DNA from 4 places in the Halomonas sp. CKK8 genome. Region 1 is predicted to be linked to each of the others. Evidence: riboswitches for the same ligand, from Rfam matches in the RefSeq annotation. Region 1 holds a riboswitch; each other region holds the start of a gene.
What was found. A riboswitch is a leader RNA that binds a small molecule or an ion and turns the genes downstream of it on or off. The one in region 1 is predicted to bind thiamine pyrophosphate.
Positions count from the first base shown of each region.

Region 2: it holds a riboswitch for thiamine pyrophosphate, as region 1 does, so the genes downstream of both, thiO (glycine oxidase ThiO) here and P8934_RS02800 (sodium:solute symporter) in region 1, are expected to answer to the same signal.
Region 3: it holds a riboswitch for thiamine pyrophosphate, as region 1 does, so the genes downstream of both, thiM (hydroxyethylthiazole kinase) here and P8934_RS02800 (sodium:solute symporter) in region 1, are expected to answer to the same signal.
Region 4: it holds a riboswitch for thiamine pyrophosphate, as region 1 does, so the genes downstream of both, tenA (thiaminase II) here and P8934_RS02800 (sodium:solute symporter) in region 1, are expected to answer to the same signal.

Region 1 covers NZ_CP121193.1:578,399-583,329, forward strand. The annotation lists gene P8934_RS02790 (DegQ family serine endoprotease) at 1-492, opposite strand, end outside; gene P8934_RS02795 (ATP-dependent zinc protease) at 560-1,123, opposite strand; TPP riboswitch at 1,410-1,529, shown strand; partial or broken gene P8934_RS02800 (sodium:solute symporter) at 1,519-2,906, shown strand; gene P8934_RS02805 (hypothetical protein) at 2,975-4,555, shown strand; gene ilvD (dihydroxy-acid dehydratase) at 4,604-4,931, shown strand, end outside.
Region 2 covers NZ_CP121193.1:1,723,194-1,728,124, reverse strand. The annotation lists gene P8934_RS08335 (argininosuccinate synthase) at 1-581, opposite strand, end outside; gene rnt (ribonuclease T) at 726-1,388, shown strand; gene grxD (Grx4 family monothiol glutaredoxin) at 1,490-1,843, opposite strand; gene argF (ornithine carbamoyltransferase) at 2,035-2,955, shown strand; gene P8934_RS08315 (hypothetical protein) at 3,077-3,382, shown strand; TPP riboswitch at 3,456-3,578, shown strand; gene thiO (glycine oxidase ThiO) at 3,642-4,739, shown strand; gene thiS (sulfur carrier protein ThiS) at 4,736-4,931, shown strand, end outside.
Region 3 covers NZ_CP121193.1:3,713,946-3,718,876, reverse strand. The annotation lists gene P8934_RS17610 (serine hydrolase) at 1-114, shown strand, start outside; gene P8934_RS17605 (DMT family transporter) at 224-1,099, shown strand; gene P8934_RS17600 (PepSY domain-containing protein) at 1,256-1,534, shown strand; gene P8934_RS17595 (cytochrome b/b6 domain-containing protein) at 1,549-2,124, shown strand; gene thiE (thiamine phosphate synthase) at 2,191-2,814, opposite strand; gene thiM (hydroxyethylthiazole kinase) at 2,804-3,610, opposite strand; TPP riboswitch at 3,649-3,749, opposite strand; gene P8934_RS17580 (glycosyltransferase) at 3,793-4,581, opposite strand; gene P8934_RS17575 (hypothetical protein) at 4,786-4,931, opposite strand, start outside.
Region 4 covers NZ_CP121193.1:2,813,837-2,818,767, reverse strand. The annotation lists gene thiC (phosphomethylpyrimidine synthase ThiC) at 1-1,582, opposite strand, end outside; TPP riboswitch at 1,662-1,773, opposite strand; gene tenA (thiaminase II) at 1,860-2,528, opposite strand; TPP riboswitch at 2,602-2,725, opposite strand; gene P8934_RS13325 (YceI family protein) at 2,787-3,413, opposite strand; gene P8934_RS13320 (CDP-alcohol phosphatidyltransferase family protein) at 3,430-4,185, opposite strand; gene P8934_RS13315 (zinc-binding alcohol dehydrogenase) at 4,386-4,931, shown strand, end outside.

The DNA.
Region 1 (4,931 bases):
CGATTCGCCCATGTCGAGGGTGGGAAGGTCGTCGGCATCGACCTTGAGCACGGCGACATCGGTCTTGTCATCGCTACCCACCAGTTCGGCCTCGAGTTCGCGCCGGTCGTTGAGGCGCACCAGGATCTCGTCGGCCTCCTTGACCACATGGGCATTGGTCATGATGTAGCCGTCTTCATCGAAGATGAACCCCGAGCCCAGCGAGCGGCGCTCCTGGTTGCCCTGGCCACGGCCGCCGCCGGGGGGCATGGGGATGCGGTCACCGAAGAAGTGCCGAAAGATCTCGGGTATCTCCTGGCCACCGAACTGGCCGGTGGGGGGTGCCTGTCGCTCGACCGTCCGGGATGTCGAGATATTGACCACCGACGGGGCGGCGTCCTCCACCAGTTGGGTGAAGTCCGGCAGGCGCTGTTGCGCCAGCGCGGGCTGTGAAGCGACAAGGAGAAGTCCCAGCAGCATTAGCCAGGAAAGCGTGCGTGTCTTGACTTTCACGATGGGCTCCTGTGTGGCATCGGGTGTCTGGCGTCATGATCGGCGGCGATAGCCCCGGCGGGGCCCGTCATACGCCGATATCCTCGTCATATTCCTTCCCGGAGTGTGACTTGAGGGGCGAATCATCGTTGCATTCGGGCTCATGCATGAAGGTGCCGGTCGTCTCGACACTGCCCAGGTCCTGGATCGTGCGTCGCCCGAGCAATACCGGGTAATTCATGTCGTCGCGATCCTCCAGGCTGAACTGCTCCTCGCGAAGCGTCTCCCCCATGCAGAGCGTCATCAGCACCACGGGCCGGCTCTCCACCCCGCCGGCACCTCTCACCCGCAGGTCGCGAAACACCGGCCGCTCGAAGGTCTTCGAGACGACTTCGTTCGTCGCCTCGTCCTCCAGCTCGGTAGTGAATCGCACCCAGTCCTCGCCGTCGCGCTCGAAGGCCTCGATCTCCTCGGCCTGCATCGACGACGTCAGGGCACCGGTGTCCAGCTTCACCTTGACCTCCGTGCCCCAGGGCTCGATGGTGCCCTTCTCGACCCAGCCATAGGTGTCGGGTTCGGCTGCCTGGGCGGCACTCCCCAGCAGCCCGGCGCCGAGCAAGGCCAGCAGTGTTCCTCGGATCGATCTGTGCATGCGTTTCCTCCCTGACTACACGTGGATGATGTCGGTGATGCGAATGGCAATGCGTCCATGATCCATGGACTCGCCCTGCGACCGTCATCGAGGAAACGGAGTTCCGTCATCGCCGAGAGGCGTCCCTCGCGCGAGACCTCCGGGGCCGCTTGCCCGGTGCCGCCGGCATGCCCACGGGAATCGGGCCCGGGTGGTCGCCAGGGGAGGGCGGCGCTATGATGTCCCTCGATCCCGCCGCTATCGGCCCGCCAGGCCACGATGCGAGGCGCGATCCCACAATCCATTCACTTGTCGCCAGGGGAGTCCCGTTGCCGAGAGCGTCGGCCGAGGCTGAGAGAGCGCATGGCGCTGACCCTGGAACCTGATCCGGTTCATACCGGCGGAGGAAGTGCGACATGCCCTACCTGACGTCTGCCGTGCTCGGCGCGGCGCTGCTGTGCTTTGCCTTCCTGGGCCTCCGGGCCCGCCGGGCCGATGGCCCCCTCGACGACTATGTCACCGCGCGCAACTCCCAGGGGGCCCAGTCGCTGGGCCTCTCCTTCCTGGCCTCCGGGATGGGGGCCTGGATCCTCTTCGCGCCCCCCGAGATCGGGGCCTTCGTCGGCCCGCTGGCGCTGGCCGGCTATGCCATCGGCTCGGCGCTGCCGTTCATCGTGCTCGGGCTCTATGGCCCGGCGATCCGCCGCCACCTGCCCGAGGGCGCAGCATCGGCGAGTTCGCCGAGGCCTGCTATGGCGCCGGGGTACGGCGCTGGGTGTCGCTGGTCTCGGTGCTGTATATGGCCTGCTTCCTGGCGGCGGAGTTGACGGCCATCGGTGCCATCACCGCGCTGCTCTCGGAGGTGCCGCCGGCGCTGGTGGTCATCGGCGTGGCGGTCTCCACGCTGCTCTACACGGCGGTGGGCGGCCTGAGGGCGAGCCTCGCCACCGACCGCTGGCAGGCCTGGCTACTGATCGCGCTGCTGGCCCTGGTCGGTAGCGTGGCGCTGATGCGCCTGCCCGCGATGCCGGTGGACGCCGCACTGCCGTCGATCCCCACCGGCAGCGCCCTCGCCGTGGCGCTGACCCTGGTGATCGCGGTCACCGCGGCCAACCTCTTCCATCAGGGCTACTGGCAGCGCGTCTGGGCGGCGCGCGACGACCGCGCCCTGGGTCGCGGCGCCTGGCTGGGCGGCGGCATCACCGTGCTGGTGGTCATGGTGGTCGGCGGCCTCGGCATGCTGGCGGCCATGGCCGGCGTGGCGCTGGGCGAGCCGCCGATCCCCTTCTTCGCGCTGCTCGCCGAGGCGCCGGGCTGGCTGGCCCTGCCGGCGCTGGTGCTGGCGGTGACCCTGGTCGCCTCCAGCGTGGATACCCTGCAGAACGGCCTCGCCTCGCTGGTGGTGGCAGGTTCCGGCCGGCGCGGGCTCTCCCTCGGCGCGGCACGCTGGGTCACGGTGGCGCTGATGGTGCCGGTGGTGGGCATAGCGCTGCAGGGGCTCTCGGTGCTGCGGCTTTTCCTGATCGCCGACCTGCTCTGTGCGGCCATCGTGGTGCCGGTGCTGCTGGGCCTCTGGTCGCGGATGAGCCCCCTGGCCGCGGTGGCCGGCGGCGTGGCAGGCATGGTCGGCGCCATCCTGCCGGGCTGGGTGGCCCAGGGCAGCCTCGCGGCGGGCGTGCTGGCGGCGAGCTTCCCCGGCAGCATCCCGACCCTGCCGCCGTTCCTGGGCGCGCTTCTCGCCTCCACCCTGGTCAGCCTGCTGGTGGCCGGGCTCCGGCCGGCGGGGAGGGCGCGTCCGGCCTGAGACGTTGCCAGTTCGGTGGCGGGCGGCCACGCTGAGAGGGTCCATCCGTGTTCTCGAGGAATCGCCCCATGCAGGTCTGGTCACCGGTGCGCCCCGGGGTGCTTGTCCTGCTCGGGCTGCTGGCGGGCTGTGCTGCCAGTCCCGACTGGCGCTCGGATGTTGCCGACCGCGACCCGCGGGACGCCCGCTGCCTGGAGCGGCTGGCCGCGTTCGACGCGGCGGTGGCAGACGCCGGGGTGACCGATGCCGGGGCGTCCCGGGTGGCGGGCTTTCCCTACCTGCGGACCGACCGCCTGCTCGCGAGCCTGGGTGACGAACTGGACAGCACCGCGGCCTTCGCCGACTGGGTGACCCGGATGCGCGAGCTGGATGCCGAGGCACGCGCCATCGAGGCCGCCAACCTGCCGGCTGCCGGACGGGACGCGCTCCCGGCGCCTTCCGGCGCCGAGCAGGCCGAGGTCGTCCATGCCTGCGCCGAGCGCCTGATGCAGCGTGAGCTGCTGGCCGGGGTGGGAACCGGGCCGGCCCGCGAGCAGTTGCGGGCGGCGGTCGAGGCTCCCGACCACTACCGGACCTGGCGCCGGGCGCTGGGGCTCTATCCCCTGACCCGCCTCGGCCTGGCGATCGGCTACAACCGCTGGAAGGAAAGCCACCTTGACACCTTCGAGGCACCTTTCGCGACGATGCCGGCCGAGGCCCCCCTGGTTCGCTATGCGCCGCCCGGCGGCCAGCCTCGGGATGCCGAAGCCGCCGCTCGGTGGCTTCGCGAGGCGCCGCGCAGCCCGCTCGGCTTCGTCGAGCTCGAGCGCGAGGCGCTGTTGCGCCTGGCGGCGCACCATGCCCCGGTGTTTCTCGTCGAGACCCGCAGTCACGACGACCGTTTCGGCGCCCCCTACTGGTTTGCTGGCCCCGAAGGCCCGCTGCCGCGGGTGGACACCACCCGTCCGGTAGCCGACGTGCGGTTGAGCCATACCCGCTTCGAGGGCGAGCTGTTGCCGCAGCTGGTCTATACCCTGTGGTTCCCGGCCCGCTCCAGGCAGGGTGCGCTGGACCTGCTCGGCGGGCGCCTCGATGGCCTGGTATGGCGGGTCACCCTCGACGAGCGGGGACGGCCTTTGATCCACGACAGCATCCATCCCTGTGGCTGCTACCACCTCTTCTTTCCGGTACCGCCCCTCGAACGCGTCGAGGTGGCCGCGGATGCGGACCTGCGCGAGGCGCCGCTGACGCCCAGCGAGGCACCACGCCTGGTGGCGGGACAGCGGCTCGCGGTACGCCTCGCCGCGGTCAGCCATTATGTGGAGAACCTCGGCGTTGCGGATTCCCACGTCGACGTGGCCGAGACGCGCCGCTACGCGCTCGAGGCGGTGTCGGTGCCACCTGACCATGGCCGGCGTTCCCTGGCGCTGCCCGGTGGCGGACGGCGCAGCCTCTATGGCCCCGATGGCCTGGTACCGCATACCGAGCGCCTCGAGCGCTTCCTGCTGTGGCCATCGGGCATCCTGAGCCCCGGCGCCATGCGTCAGTGGGGGACCCATGCCACGGTTTTCGTCGGCCGGCGCCACTTCGACGACCCCCGGCTGTTCGAGGCAGCCTTCGAGCGGCCGGCCTCCGCTCTCGCAGCGACAAGCCAAGATGCCGTACCCTGACGACCACCCTCCGGGGGAATCCCCGACACCGCAAGAGGACGCCCGACCATGAGTGACACACCTGACGATCCCCGCCGCCGCCATTCCGCCGAGGTAGTGGACGGGGTCGGCAAGTCCGCCAGCCGTGCCATGCTGCGAGCGGTGGGCTTCACCGACGAGGACTTCGCCAAGCCCCAGGTGGGCATCGCCTCCACCTGGAGCAACCTCACCCCCTGCAACAGCCATATCGACGAGCTGGCCCGCCGGGCCAGCGACGGGGCTGACGGGGCTGGCGGCAAGGGGGTGATCTTCAACACCATCACCATCTCCGACGGCATCGCCAACGGCACCGAGGGCATGAAGTACTCGCTGGTGTCGCGGGAGGTGATCGCCGACT
Region 2 (4,931 bases), 1.1 Mb from region 1:
AGGATGCCGCCCTCGTAGGAGATGTGCAGCAGGTTGGCATCCATCGAGTAGGGCGACTTCTTCTTGGAGGAGAAGTCTACCGGGATGTCGTGCTGCTGGCAGTAGGCCATCAGCTTCTCGCGGGAGTTGAGGTCCCACTCGCGCCAGGGGGCGATCACCTTGACGCCCGGCTTCAGGGCATAGGCGCCGAGCTCGAAGCGCACCTGGTCGTTGCCCTTGCCGGTGGCGCCGTGGGAGATGGCGTCGGCGCCGGTCTGGTCGGCGATCTCGATCAGGCGACGGGCAATCAGCGGGCGGGCGATGGAGGTGCCGAGCAGGTACTCGCCCTCGTAGAGGGTATTGGCGCGGAACATCGGGTAGACGTAGTCGCGCACGAACTCCTCGCGAAGGTCCTCGATATGGATCTCCTTGACCCCCAGCGCCTGGGCCTTGGCCCGGGCCGGCTCGACCTCCTCGCCCTGGCCGATGTCCGCGGTGAAGGTCACGACCTCGCAGTCATAGGTTTCCTGCAACCACTTGACGATGACGGACGTGTCCAGGCCGCCGGAATAGGCGAGCACGACCTTCTTGACATCGGACATGCTGAGGCTCCTCTAGTAGCGTTCTCGAAGGAGGCGATTATAGCGCGCCGAGCCAGCAGCGAATACCGGCGACGCGACTCGCCGAGGGCAAGCTGCTAGACTTTCGCGGTTTCGAGACACGATGGCCCAGACAAGGAGAGGTGCATGAGCGAGGCGATCGCCCGCGAACTCATGGCGCAGCGATTCCGCAGCTTCCTGCCCGTGGTGGTGGACCTGGAAACCGGCGGATTCAATCCCGAGCGCGATGCGATCCTCGAGATCGCCGCCGTCACCCTGACCATGGACCCGGACGGCAACCTGGTCCCCGACGCCACCTACGCCTACCATGTCACCCCCTTCGGGGGAGCCAACGTGGAGCAGTCGGCGCTGGACTTCACCGGCATCCGGCTGGATGACCCGCTGCGCCGCCAGGTGGCTGTCAGCGAGGCCGAGGCACTGGGCGAGATCTTCCGCCCGGTGCGCAAGTCCATCAAGGCACACGGCTGCACCCGGGCCGTGCTGGTCGGCCACAATGCCGCCTTCGACCACGGCTTCCTCAACGCCGCGGTCAACCGCTGCGGCATCAAGCGCAACCCCTTCCACCCCTTCTCGAGCTTCGACACGGCCTCGCTCGGCGGCCTGGTCTATGGCCAGACCGTACTGGCCAGGGCCTGCCGCGCCGCGGGCATCGAGTTCGACAACAGTGCCGCCCACTCGGCACGCTACGACACCGAGCGCACCGCCGAGCTGTTCTGTGCGATGGTCAACCGCTACAAGGACCTGGGCGGCTGGGCCCTGGCCCAGAAGGAGCAGGGGCTGGAGGAGTAGCGCCAAGCGGCCAGAGGCGTGTGATGATCTCGTCAACAAGCAACCCCCGAAGGCCGAGACCTCCGGGGGTTGCTTGTAGCTCGGCGCTTGACGCCCGGCGTTTACTGCTTCTCGTCGCCCGGCTCCTCGGTCTGGGCACGGGAGGCCGCGGCCTTCACCAGCTTTTCCAGCTCGCCGGTCTGGTGCATCTCGACCACGATGTCGCAGCCGCCGACCAGTTCACCCTCGACCCACAACTGCGGGAAGGTCGGCCAGTTGGCCACCTTGGGCAGCTCGGCACGTATGTCCGGGTTGTCCAGGACGTTGACGAAGGCGAAGCGCTCGCCGCAGGCCATCAGGGCCTGGACGGTCTGGGCGGAGAAACCGCACTGCGGCAGCTGGGGGGTGCCCTTCATGTAGATCAGGATGGGGTTCTCGCCGATCTGGCGCTGGATGTTCTCGACGGTGGTGCTCATGACGTCTCCCTTTCTCGTGTGTCCGGGCCCCGGCGAACCGGGCCTCGATTGACCGTGGCCGTCAGGCGCCCGGGCAATACCCGAGTATGCTGGTCGGCCTTGTGGATGAGGGCCATTCTACTGATGACGGTCGCGTTGCGCATCCCCTGTGGGCTGGCTAGGATGGTCGTTTTTTCCCGTGGAGCGACACCATGGCCACCCGCCATTTCCTCACCCTGCTTGACCTCGGTCCGGACGAGCTGCGCTACCTGATCCAGCGCGCCATCTCGATCAAGAACGGCCTGAAGACCCACGGGCCAACCTACACGCCCTTCGCCAACCGCACCCTGGCGATGATCTTCGAGAAGTCCTCGACCCGCACCCGGGTCTCCTTCGAGACCGCCATGGCGCAGTTCGGCGGCCATGCGCTGTTCCTCTCGCCCCGCGACACCCAGCTCGGCCGCGGCGAACCCATCGGCGATACCGCACGGGTGCTCTCGGAGATGGTCGATGCGGTGATGATCCGCACCTTCTCCCACGAGGGCCTGGAGACGTATGCCGCCGCCAGCACGGTGCCGGTGATCAACGCCCTCACCGACGACTACCACCCCTGCCAGCTGCTCGCCGACGTGATGACCTGGACCGAGCTGCGCGGCAGCGTGAAGGGCCGTACCGCGGTGTGGATCGGTGATGGCAACAACATGTGCCACTCCTGGATCAACGCCGCCCGGCAGTTCGACTTCCAGCTGCGCATCTGCTGTCCGGAAGGCTACGAGCCACGCCAGGGCATCCTGGCGGCTGCCGGCGAGCGGGTGACTATCGTGCGCGATCCCCAGCAGGCCGTGGCGGAAGCCGACCTGGTGACCACCGACGTCTGGGCCTCCATGGGCCAGGAAGAGGAGCAGGCCAGGCGCCAGGCCGATTTCGCCGGCTTCCAGGTGAGCGAGGCGATGCTCGACCGGGCGAAGGACGACGTGCTCTTCCTGCACTGCCTGCCCGCCCACCGCGGCGAGGAGATCAGCACGACCCTGCTCGATGACCCGCGCGCCGTGGTCTGGCAGGAGGCCGGCAATCGCCTGCATGCCCAGAAGGCGCTGATCGAGTTCCTGCTGCTGGGACGCGTGGAGGGCTGAGGGACGCGCCCCGCCCGGCGGGCAGGATTCCCGGGCGGGGGCATCTTAGACCTTGGTATGACATCGACCTTCGTCGCATGTATAATGCGCTGCAGCAGAATCCTTCAGGAGATGCGGCAGCATGAGACATGACACCCCCAGCACCACCGGCATGCAGCGCAGCCTGCGCCAGTGCCTCTCCAACATGGCCGCCCTGCTCTATCGCCAGGGGCACGTCCTCGAGACGGTCACCGTTCCCCACCGCGGCCTCGACCGCCACGCCCTCGAGGCACTCGGCGAAGCCGACCGCGACTGGGCACCCTGCCAGCACGTCCTCGAGACCAGCCGGGCGGCCACCTGGAACGACCAGCAGCGCTTCGTGCTGACCGACCTCGGCCGCGAGCTGCTGTTCGACATGTTCGGCGAGGGGGCCGCCGACTGCGCCTGAACCGGACAGGATGCTCCCTCGATGCCCGGGCACGCGACGAGATTGCGTGCCCGGGCATCTTTGGTTAAGTTGGCAGGACTTGTCGGGGAGCCCCGGTACGCGCAGCAAGCCGTGCACGGGGGCTGAGATCGGTACGGCCGAACCCGTTGAACCTGATCAGGTTGATGCCTGCGGAGGGAACAAGCGGCATGTCACGCCTGCCTGCCCCCTGTCGCCTTCCCGCCTGGTCAGCCATGTCTCCTGCTGGATGGCCGCTATCTTGACAACCACCACCGATCACGTCGCCGTCGCCGGGGCCGGCCTGCTGGGGCGCCTGGTCGCCTGGCAACTGCTCGCCGACGGTCACGCCGTCACCCTCTATGACGCCGGGGACCTGGACGCCCCACCGGCTGCCGCCTGGACCGCCGCCGGCATGGTCGCGCCGCTCTGCGAGACGGCCGTCTCCGAGCGCTGCGTCCATGACATGGGCCGTTTCGCCCTGACCCAGTGGCCGCGGTGGCTCCAGGCCCTCGACGCCTCATCGCTGTGGCAGCAGCACGGCAGCCTGATGGTGGCGCACCCTCAGGACCTGGGCGAGCTCACCCAGTTCCGCCGCGACCTCGACCACGCGCTGGGCGGCAACGCCCCCTGCCAGCCCCTCGACGCCCGAGAGATCCACCGGCTGGAGCCCGACCTGGCCCCCGGCTTCCAGCAGGGCCTCTACCTGCCGGACGAGGCCCACCTGGACAACCGGGCCCTGCTCACCCGCCTGCTCGACGAGATTCGCGCCCTGGGCGGGGAGTGCCGCGCCCACTGCCCGGTGGAAACCTTCCCCGGCGAGGTCATCACCGCCGACGGCCGCCGGGGCTTCGATCTGGTCATCGACTGTCGCGGCACGGGCGCCCGGCCGCGTCACCCTAGCCTGCGCGGCGTGCGCGGCGAGACCCTGCACGTGCAGACCGACGAGATCCGGCTCTCGCGCCCGGTACGGCTGATGCATCCCCGCTACCAGCTCTATGTGGTCCCCAAGCCGGGGCATCGCTTCGTCATCGGCGCCACCCAGATCGAGAGCGAGGACCGCTCGCCGGTGTCGCTGCAGTCCTCGCTGGAGCTGGGCAGCGCCCTCTATACCCTGTCCCCGGCCTTCGCCGAGGCGCGCATCCTGGAGCAGGGGGTCAACCTGCGCCCCGCCTTCCTCGACAACCTGCCCCATGTCACCCACCGGGAGGGGCTGGTCACCGCCAACGGCCTGTTCCGGCACGGCTACCTGCTGGCCCCGGCCGTGGTCTGCCACCTGCTGGCCGGGATCCGCGGCCACGGCGAACGGCCCTTCGCCGACACTCTGGCGGCACGCCCGCCGCAGGAGAATGCTGCATGAACGAGATCACTCTGCGCCTCAACGACGAGGCCGTCCGCCTTCCCGCCGGCACGCCGCTCACGGACGCCCTGCAGGCGTGGCACTACGCCGACCGCCGCGTCGCCGTGGCTGTCAATGGCGAGTTCGTGCCCCGCTCCGCCTACGCCGGACGGGTCCTGCAGGACGACGACCGCATCGATATCGTGGCCCCGG
Region 3 (4,931 bases), 850 kb from region 1:
GCCGGCGTCTACCGCGCACGCCTGGTGGACATGAACGAGGGCCAGGCCCACACCGCCTGCCGTCGCCTGGTGGCCCAGGGCATGGAGTGCATGGTGGTCCAGGCCAGCCTCTGAGGGCTTGCCCTCCGGCACGTCACCGACTAGCGTAGTGACCTCCACCCACCCCGCCGGCCCCAGGCCGGCGGGGTGGCTTTTTGGGGTCTGCCAGGGGAGGGCATGCGGCATGTCACCGTCATTCAAGGGTATCGGCTTCATGTGCCTGGGCGTGCTCTGCCTGGCCATCGGCGACGCCATCGCCAAGTGGCTGGGCGAGGTGCACTCGCCGCTGCAGATCATCTTCTTTCGTACCCTGGTCTCGCTGCCGCTGATCGCGGTGCTGGCCCGGTTCGGCGGTGGCCTGGGCAAGCTGCGGACCCGACGCCCCGGGATCCACCTGCTGCGCGGGCTGATCTACACCGGCACCATGTTCTGCTTCGTGCTGGGCCTGACCCTGCTGCCGCTGGCCGAGGCCACCGCCATTGCCTTCGTGGCACCGCTGTTCGTCACCCTGCTCTCGGTGCCGCTGCTGGGCGAGCGCATCGAGGGACCGGTGCTGGCGGCCTCGCTGGTGGGCTTCGCCGGGGTGCTGATCGTGGTGCGTCCCGGCGGTGAGGCCTTCGACCCCGGCGCCCTGGCGCTGATCGGGGCGGCGATCTTCTACGCGTTGATGATGATCACCGCACGGCGCTGGGGCGGCACCGAGCACCTCTGGGCGATGGTCTTCTACATGACCCTGGTGCCCTTCGTGGTGACCGCCATGGCGCTGCCCTGGGTGTGGCAGACGCCCCATCCCTGGCACTGGCTGGCCTTCGCGGGATCGGGCCTCTTCGGGGTGGGCGCCACGGCCTTCATCACCATGGCCTTCCGCCATGCCCCCGCGGCCATCGCCGCTCCCTTCGACTACACCGCCATGCTCTGGGCGGTGCTGCTGGGCTGGTGGTTCTGGGGCGAGATGCCGGACCTCTGGGTGTTCGTCGGCAGTACCCTGATCATCGGCAGCGGCCTGGCGATCGCCTACCACGAGCGGCGCACCACCCTGAAGCGCCGGCCGACCTCCTGAGTCCCCCTCGATGGATGTCAGGGGCAATGTGCTCTTAAGCCCCACTTAAGCTCAGACCCCGAACATGGCCCTGTTGCCTACCGGCGGTAGTCGTCGGAAGGTGCCGCCGGCCTCAGGGCAGGCGGCTATCCGCCACTGTCTTCTCGGAGTTCAAGCATGAAGCACACCCTCGTCAAAGGAATCGTTGCCTCCAGTCTGCTGGCGGCAAGCCTCACTGCCCTGGCCGGGCCGACCTGCACCGACGCTCCGCAGAACGACTGGATGAGCGAGGATGAGATGAAGCAGCAGATCGCCGACATGGGCTACAAGGTCAAGGAGTTCAAGACCACCGATGGCAGCTGCTACGAGATCTACGGCTGGGACGATCAGGAGCGTCGGGTCGAGATCTACTTCAATCCGGTCAACGGCGAGATCGTCAAGCAGGAAGTCGACTGAGCGGAGGCCATGCCATGACCGGCAACGCGAGGGGGACGCGAGTCCGTGTCTGGGACCCGCTGGTCAGGATCGTCCACTGGTCACTGGTGGCCGGCTTCCTGGCCAACTACTTCCTCACCGAGGAGGGTGAGGGCCCCCATCAGTGGATCGGCTATGGCGTGGTGGCGCTGGTCGGCGTGCGTATCCTGTGGGGCTTCGTCGGCCCCTGGCCGGCGCGCTGGCGCAGCTTCTGGCCGACACCCCGGCGACTCCGGATGTCGCTTGGGCCACTGGCCGAGAAGGGCGGCGGGGCCGGCGCGCCGCCGCCTGGCATCACCCATACCCCGCTGGGGGCCGTGATGATGTTGACGCTGCTGGCCCTGTTGCTGGGGCTGGGCACCACTGGCTACATGATGGAGGAGACGGATCGCTTCTGGGGCGTCGAGTGGGTCGAGGAGGCCCACGAGCTGATGGCCAACGCCATCCTCTTCCTGATACCGCTGCATGTGCTTGGCGCACTCGTCGAGAGCCGCAAGCGACGCGACAACCTGATCGCCGGCATGCTGCACGGATATCGTCGGCCCCCTGGAAGGCGGCACTCGGACGCCTGACCCCGCCCCCGGACATGCCGTCGCCACCCGCCGGGTGGTGACGGCATTTTTGTGGCTTATTTGTGGCTAGCGTGGTGACTGGCTGGCGAAGGCGCTTGCCGCAGCCTCGGGGTCGGGGGTGCCGCAGATCGCCGAGATCACCGCCAGGCCCTCGGCGCCGGCCTGGCGCGTCGAGGCCACGTGCTCGGCCTTGAGGCCGCCGATGGCCACGCTGGGCAGGGGGCTGGCGGCCACCAGGGCGGCCAGCCCCTCGAAGCCGAGCGGTGTGGCATGGTCTTGCTTGCTGGGGGTGGCGAAAACCGGGCCCAGCCCCAGGTAGTCCAGCGCCTTGGGGTCGAGGCGGGCGAGCTGGTCATGGGTCTGGACCGAGAGCCCGAGGATCGCCTCCGGGCCGAGCGCCGCGCGAGCCCGGGCCACGTCGCCGTCGTCCTGGCCGATGTGCAGGCCGTCGGCGCCGGCTGCGAGCGCCACCTCCAGCCGGTCATTGATGATCAGCGGCACACCGCTGCCGGAAAGCGCGGCCTTGAGGCGGCGTGCCTGGTCGACCAATTCGGCATCAGAGGCGTGCTTGTCGCGCAGCTGCACCACCGTCACCCCGCCGCGCACCGCCGCCATCACGGTCTCCACCAGGCCATGCGCTGCGCAGAGACCGCGGTCGGTGACGAGATACAGGGAGAGGTCAAGGCGCATGGTCCACCTCCAGGCGGGCCCGTGCGGCCAGCACCTCGCCATCCAGGTGATAGAGGGCATCGAGGAAGGCCACCGCGAAGCTGCCGGGGCCACGCGCCGCCTCGCCGGCCAGCTCCCCGGCCACGGCGTAGCAGGCCAGCGCCGCCACCGTCGCCTCGAAGGGGTCCTCGGCGCCGGCCAGGAAGGCCGCCACCACACCGGTCAGCGCGCAGCCGAGGGTGGTGACCCGGGGCATCAGCGGGTGGCCGCCCTCGAGGCGGGCGAGGCGCCGGCCATCGGTGACCAGGTCCACCTCGCCGGTCACCGCGACCACCCCATCCGTCTGGCGGGCCAGCCGGGTGGCGGCGTCGCGGGCCGCCTCGGCCGGGTCGGTGCTGTCCACGCCGCGTCCGCCGCCGGCCTGCCCCGCCAGGGCGATGATCTCCGAGGCGTTGCCACGGATCACGTCCGGCGCGAGCGCCAGCAGTCGCGCGCCGGTCTCGCGGCGATAGCGCGTGGCGCCCACCGCCACCGGGTCCAGCACCCAGGGCCGCCCCGTCTCCCCGACGGCCAGGGCGGAGGCCTCCATGGCCTCGACCCAGTGGGGCGAGAGGGTGCCGATGTTGATCGTCAGGGCGCCGGCCAGCGCGGTGAACTCGGCGGCCTCCTCACGGGCATGGACCATGGCCGGCGAGGCGCCGATGGCCAGCAGCACGTTGGCCATGCTGTTCATGGCCACATGGTTGGTGATGTTGTGGACCAGCGGGCTGGTCTCGCGCACCCGGGCTAGGTGCGCGGCGGGATCGATGGCAAGCATGGGGCCTCCCCGGCGCGGGAGGTGCGGCGCGGCGGCAGGTCCGGGATCGCACGACTCCCTACGCCGGCATTATCCGGGTCAGGTTCCGAGGGTGCGTCTCAGCCGTGGCGATGTCGCCGCGGCGCCCCTGTCGTCAGGTGTCCACTATCCATACCGGCCACGCGCCTGTAAAGCCGGTGGGGTCAAGGGCTATCTTCGCGGACCACGGAGGCGTGCTTCTGTTCGCGGGTCCATTTCCCCTGTGGCTTGTCGAGGTACTGGAAGTGCTCATTGGTGAAGCTGCCTTGGATACAGGCGTAGCGATAGAGCACCGTGTCCAGTCGGTGGACATCCAGTACCCGGTTGAAGACGCCGGGGCCTGTCATGTCGAAGACGCCCTTGATCGTATTTTCCTCGATATTGGTGTCGATCGCCTGGATGACCGCCTTCAGGTGCGGGCTGTTCGGGGCACTGGCGATGAAAAAGTTGTTGAGGCTTTCGCGCTTGGTGCGGATGAACAGTGACGATCGGTCGGGCCCGAGCAGGCGGCCTAACGGCCAGGTCAGGTGGGCGTCGATATCCAGATAGACACCGCCATGAGCCTGCAGTACCAGGACACGCCAGAAGTCTGCCTGGGCCGCACCGATTCGCAGTCGGGAGTAGTTCCTGTAGATGCGTCCGGAATAGTGCTGCCTGATGAAGTCGGCTCGAGCTTCGGTGATCATGAAGCGATACTCGAAGCCGGGTGCCATGCAACGGTTGAACAGGTAGTTCAGGTAGACCGGCAGGGTCACGCGGTCGGTGAAGTTGGTCTGCCAGAGGATCCGGGGAATGGCGGCCGGGTGCCGGCTACGAATCCAGGGGCCGGCCCTGGTCGGTAGGGTAAAACGCTTGTCGGGGAAGGCGAAATGAAAGGCGTAACATGCAAGCTTGAGCAGGTTGGCAGCAAGCTTGATCAGACGACTCGCCATCACTCTATGCAGTGGATTCATGGGGGTGCCTGTCGGGTTGGGGCCAGCGCGAATTCCTGAGGCGTTGCGCTGCGTATCGTTACCGTCATCCGGAGCAAGCGCAACACCCACCTGGCGACCTGCTGGTCGGAGGCACCTTCCTGCGTGGCCGCATGCCATGCGGCGCAGTGTCCTGCCGCAGTCTCTTCGCGTGCTGTCCGCATGTTGTGACGCCTGACGCTTGCCTCAGCCCATCACCTGGAAGCCAACCAGGGTGATCAGGCTGGCCAGTACCAGGCTGTTGAGGGTATCCATGTCGTCCTCCCCCTGCCAGCGGCTCGGGCAGAACAGGGCGAGTGCCATGGTGCCGAGCGTGACCAGCCCCAGCGGAA
Region 4 (4,931 bases), 1.8 Mb from region 1:
GGGCTGCCGGATGACCCTTGGCCAGGTCCGCGGCGTGGGCGGCGATCTTGTAGGTGATGATGCCGGTCTTGACGTCGTCCTTGTTGGGCAGCCCCAGGTGCTCCTTGGGCGTGACGTAGCAGAGCATGGCGCAGCCGTACCAGCCGATCATCGCCGCGCCGATGCCGGAGGTGATGTGGTCATAGCCCGGGGCGATGTCGGTGGTCAGCGGCCCCAGGGTGTAGAAGGGCGCCTCGTCGCACTCGGCGAGCTGCTTGTCCATGTTCTCCTTGATCAGGTGCATGGGCACGTGGCCCGGCCCCTCGATCATCACCTGGACGTCGTGCTGCCAGGCGATCCTGGTCAGCTCGCCCAGGGTCTCGAGTTCGGCGAACTGGGCCGCGTCGTTGGCGTCGGCCACCGAGCCCGGGCGCAGGCCGTCGCCCAGCGAGAAGGCCACGTCGTAGCGCTGGCAGATCTCGCAGATCTCCTCGAAGTGGGTGTAGAGGAAGCTCTCCCGGTGATGGAAGAGGCACCACTTGGCCATGATCGAGCCGCCCCGGGAGACGATGCCGGTGACCCGCTTGGCGGTCAGCGGCACATAGCGCAGCAGCACGCCGGCATGGATGGTGAAGTAGTCCACGCCCTGCTCGGCCTGCTCGATCAGGGTGTCGCGGAACACCTCCCAGGTCAGGTCCTCGGCGACGCCGTTCACCTTCTCCAGCGCCTGGTAGATCGGCACGGTGCCGATCGGCACCGGGGCGTTGCGAATGATCCACTCGCGGGTCTCGTGGATGTTCTGCCCGGTGGAGAGGTCCATGACGGTGTCCGAGCCCCAGCGGATGCCCCAGGTCATCTTGTCGACCTCGTCCTCGATGGAGGAGGTCACCGCCGAGTTGCCCAGGTTGCCGTTGATCTTCACCAGGAAATTGCGGCCGATGATCATCGGCTCGGATTCCGGGTGGTTGATGTTGCAGGGGATGATGGCCCGGCCGGCTGCCACTTCCTGGCGGACGAACTCCGGGGTGATTTCCTCGGGGAGCTTGGCGCCGAAGCCCTGGCCCGGGTGCTGGTGGCCGAGGATACGCTCGACCTCCTCGGTTCCCAGGGCTTGTCGACGCTGATTTTCCCGGATGGCGATAAATTCCATCTCCGGGGTGATGATCCCCTGGCGGGCATAATGGAGCTGGGTGACGTTGTGGCCCTCCTTGGCGCGCCGCGGCGAGCGGGTCAGGTCGAAGCGCAACTGGGCGAGCGTGGGGTCATTGGCGCGGCGCCGGCCGTACTCGGAGCTGGGCCCATCGAGGAACTCGGTGTCGTCGCGCGCCTCGATCCAGGCGCGGCGCAGCTCGGGCAGGCCCTTTCGCAGGTCGACCTCGGCATCCGGGTCGGTGTAGGGGCCGGAGGTGTCGTAGACCAGCAGCGGCGGGTTCTGCTCATCGGCGCCGGAGGTCCTGGTGGGCGAGAGCGATATCTCGCGGAAGGGCACGCGGATGTCCGGGCGCGAGCCCTCGACGTAGACCTTGCGCGAGCCGGGCAACGGCTGGACGGCGGCCGCGTCGACGCGGGCGGTCTCGGCGAGGAAGTGGGCGGTCTTGCTCATGGTGTTCTCCCTTGGATTGTCGGGGTCTTGTCAGGGAGGACACAGGCGGGAAGGACAGGGGCTGCGGCGTCAGGGGGCACACGGCCTGTCGCTTGATCCCTACGCTGGTCCTAGCCAGTTCAGGTTCAACGGGATCCATGCTCGAATGCGCATGATCTCAGCCGTCTTCAACGGCACCCCGTCAAGCGAGTGGTCGGGCGACCTTTCGGTCACCAGTGTGGTGCTGCCCGCTGGCATGACCAGATCCAGCGGGCGGGTGGCAATGGGGGCCAGTGCCTCAGCTGGCGAGCTCCAGCCCCATCTGCCAGAAGTCGATCTCCAGTCGCGTGGCATCGCGGAACACGCTGCAGAGCTCCGCGAAGCGGCGCGGTGTCACCTCCGCCAGGCGGGTATCGAGCCACTCGAGCTCGGCATGCATGGCGGCCTGGAAGTCGTCGCTCTCGTACATGGCGATCCAGGCGTCATAGGGGTTGGCGTCGCCTCGCACGGTGAAGGACTGGGCATTCAACCAGTTGGCGATCTCGCCGTAGCCCACCAGGCAGGGGGCCAGCGCCACGTGCAGGTCGAGCAGGTCGCCGCGGTGGCCGGTGTCGAGCACGTAGCGGGTGTAGGCGAGGGTCGCGCGGGCCTCGGGCAGGGCGGCGAGGTCGGCCTCGCTGATGCCCCATTCCCGGCAGTAGCCCACGTGCAGGTCGAGCTCCACGTCGAGGATCGCCCTGAGCCCCTCGTGGGCCTGGCGCAGGTCCTCCAGGGTGCGACTCTTGTAGCCGGCCAGCGCATAGGCGCGGGCGAAGTGTATCAGGAAGAGGTAGTCCTGCTGCAGGTAGTGGCGGAAGGCGCGCTCGTCGAGGGTGGCGTCGCCCAGGCCGCATACGAACGGGTGCTCGATATAGGCGCGCCAGTCGTCCTGGCAGGCGGTGGTGAGATCACTGAAGCGGTAGCCCATCTTGCCTCCGGTAGCGGTATCGATCCGGAGCATGGGCGAGGGAGGGGTGGCCGGACAGCGGCGCCGAGTCGGCGCTGGCTCACCGCTTGATTCCTACGCCGGTATGAGCCGGATCAGGTTCCACGGGACCAGCGCTCGGCGTCTCTCGACACCCTGCGCCATCTCAGCCGGATTCACCGGCACCCCGTCAAGCGTCGGGCCAGTCTAGCAGGCTGGCCGTGTCTTGCCAGCCCGCCTATTTCTTCCTGGCGGGATCGGCTATTGCCTGATCGCCTCCAGCTCGAGGATCAGTTCCACCTCGTCGCCGACCAGGCCGTTGTCGACCCCGTAGGTCATCCCCCAGTCGCTGCGGTTGATGGTCGTGCGTGCCGACAGTCCCAGGGTGTGCTGCCCGTGGCCGAAGGGATAGGCCTCGGCCTTGTTGAGCGTGACCGCCAGGGTCACGGGGCGGGTCTCGCCGAGCAGGGTCAACTCGCCTTCCAGGATGCCCTCGCTGTCGCTGTGTGCCTCGAAGCCGGTGGCCTCGAAGACGATCGTCGCGTGACGGCTGGCGTCGAGGAAGTCGCCGCTGCGCAGGTGGTTGTCGCGCTCCTCGTGATTGGTGAACACGCTGTCGGTGGCGATCTCGACCGTTCCGGAGTGCAGCTGTCGAGTCTGCTCGTCGTAGACGAACTCGCCCTGGCCCTCCAGGAACATGCCGAGCGTGTCCGCGTAGCCGACGTGTTCGGTCAGAAAGCCGATGGAGAAGTGCTCGGGGTCGATCTCGTAGGTGCGTGGCTCGGCACTGGCGCTCTGCGTCGAGAGCATGCCCAGCGCCAGGGCAAGCCCCGTGGCGAGCGTCAGGGAGGCGCGTGGGGCCGGGGTGTGAGGATGAGACACAGGCATCAGGGTGTCCTTCGGTTCATGAGTGGCTGCCGGCTCGATAGTCCTCTGGAGGTCTTGCCGCGGCATGGCGATACAGCCAGCGGATATCGACGAGGAACGACCAGGTCAGGCCGAACAGTGCGCTACCTGCCAGCCAGGTCGTCGCGGTGGCACCGACGGCGGGCAGCAGGGCGATCATCAGCGCGGTCACCTGCCAGACGCAGACGGCCTTGCGGCGACGACTCTCCGGCAGGGCAGCGGTCAGCCAGGAGAGCTTGAGCCCGGCGATAACGAAAGCGTAGCGCATGGCCCCGATGGCCAACACCCAGGGACCGACCTTGCCGAGCGACAGCAGTGCCAGGCAGAGCACCAGGATCAGGAAGGCATCGAGCTCCATGTCGAAGCGTGCTCCGAAATCGCTCTGGGTCGCGGTGCGGCGCGCGACGGCGCCATCCACCCCGTCCAGCACCAGCGCCAGCAGGGCCAGGGCGGCGAGGGGAACGGCGTATTGCGTCAGCAGGCCCGGATCGGCCAGGGTGCCGGCCAGCAGGGCGATCAGCGTCCCGCGCCACAGCGTGATGCGGTTGGCCAGGCCCAGTCCTCCCCAGTGGCGGGGCACGCCTGTCAGGATCAGCCCGGCCATGACCAGGTAGGCGACGGCCGCCAGCAGGGGCACCCATGGGCTTGCGCCGAGCCATGACCACAGCAGTGCCGTCGCGGCCAGCAGGCCCAGGGCGCCTGCCCCAAGGTCACGGGCGATCGGGAGGGGCTGGCCTCCGGCGCCCCTCGTCATGCCCAATGGCGGTTGTCCTGGCATGATGCGGTGTTCGATTGACAGTGTTGCATTGTGCATCCCAATATTGATGTATCAATATTGTAGAAGAATGAGCGTGCCGCCAACAGCGTTGTCATACCGGGCCGAGGGTCACGATGTTGCCCACTGCCTCGTCACGGCCCTTACTGACGGCTGATACTCACGATACGGATCCTGCCATGTCCCATGCTACCGCTACCGCCTTCTGGACGCTGGCCCCGGGCCAGGGCGCCCTGCGACAGGCGCCAGTGGCCATGCCAGGCCAAGGCGAGGTAGCCGTTCGAACCCTCTACAGCGGCATCAGTCGCGGTACCGAATCGCTGGTCTTCGAGGGCCGGGTGCCGCAAAGCGAGTGGCAACGCATGCGGGCGCCCTTCCAGGAGGGCGACTTCCCTGGCCCGGTCAAGTACGGCTATGTCAGCGTCGGCGTCGTGGAGACCGGTGAGCCCTCGCTGGTCGGACGGGAGGTGTTCTGCCTCTATCCGCACCAGGATCGCTACGTGGTGCCGGTGGCCGCCGTGACGCCGTTACCGGACGGCCTGCCAGCGGCGCGTGCCGTGCTGGCGGCCAACATGGAGACGGCCATCAACGGGGTCTGGGACGCGGCCCCCGGGGTGGGCGACCATATCAGCGTGGTCGGCGCCGGTGTGGTCGGCGCCCTGGTGGCCTGGCTTTGCGCAGCGATTCCCGGGACCCGGGTAGAGCTGGTGGACGTGGCCTCGCGC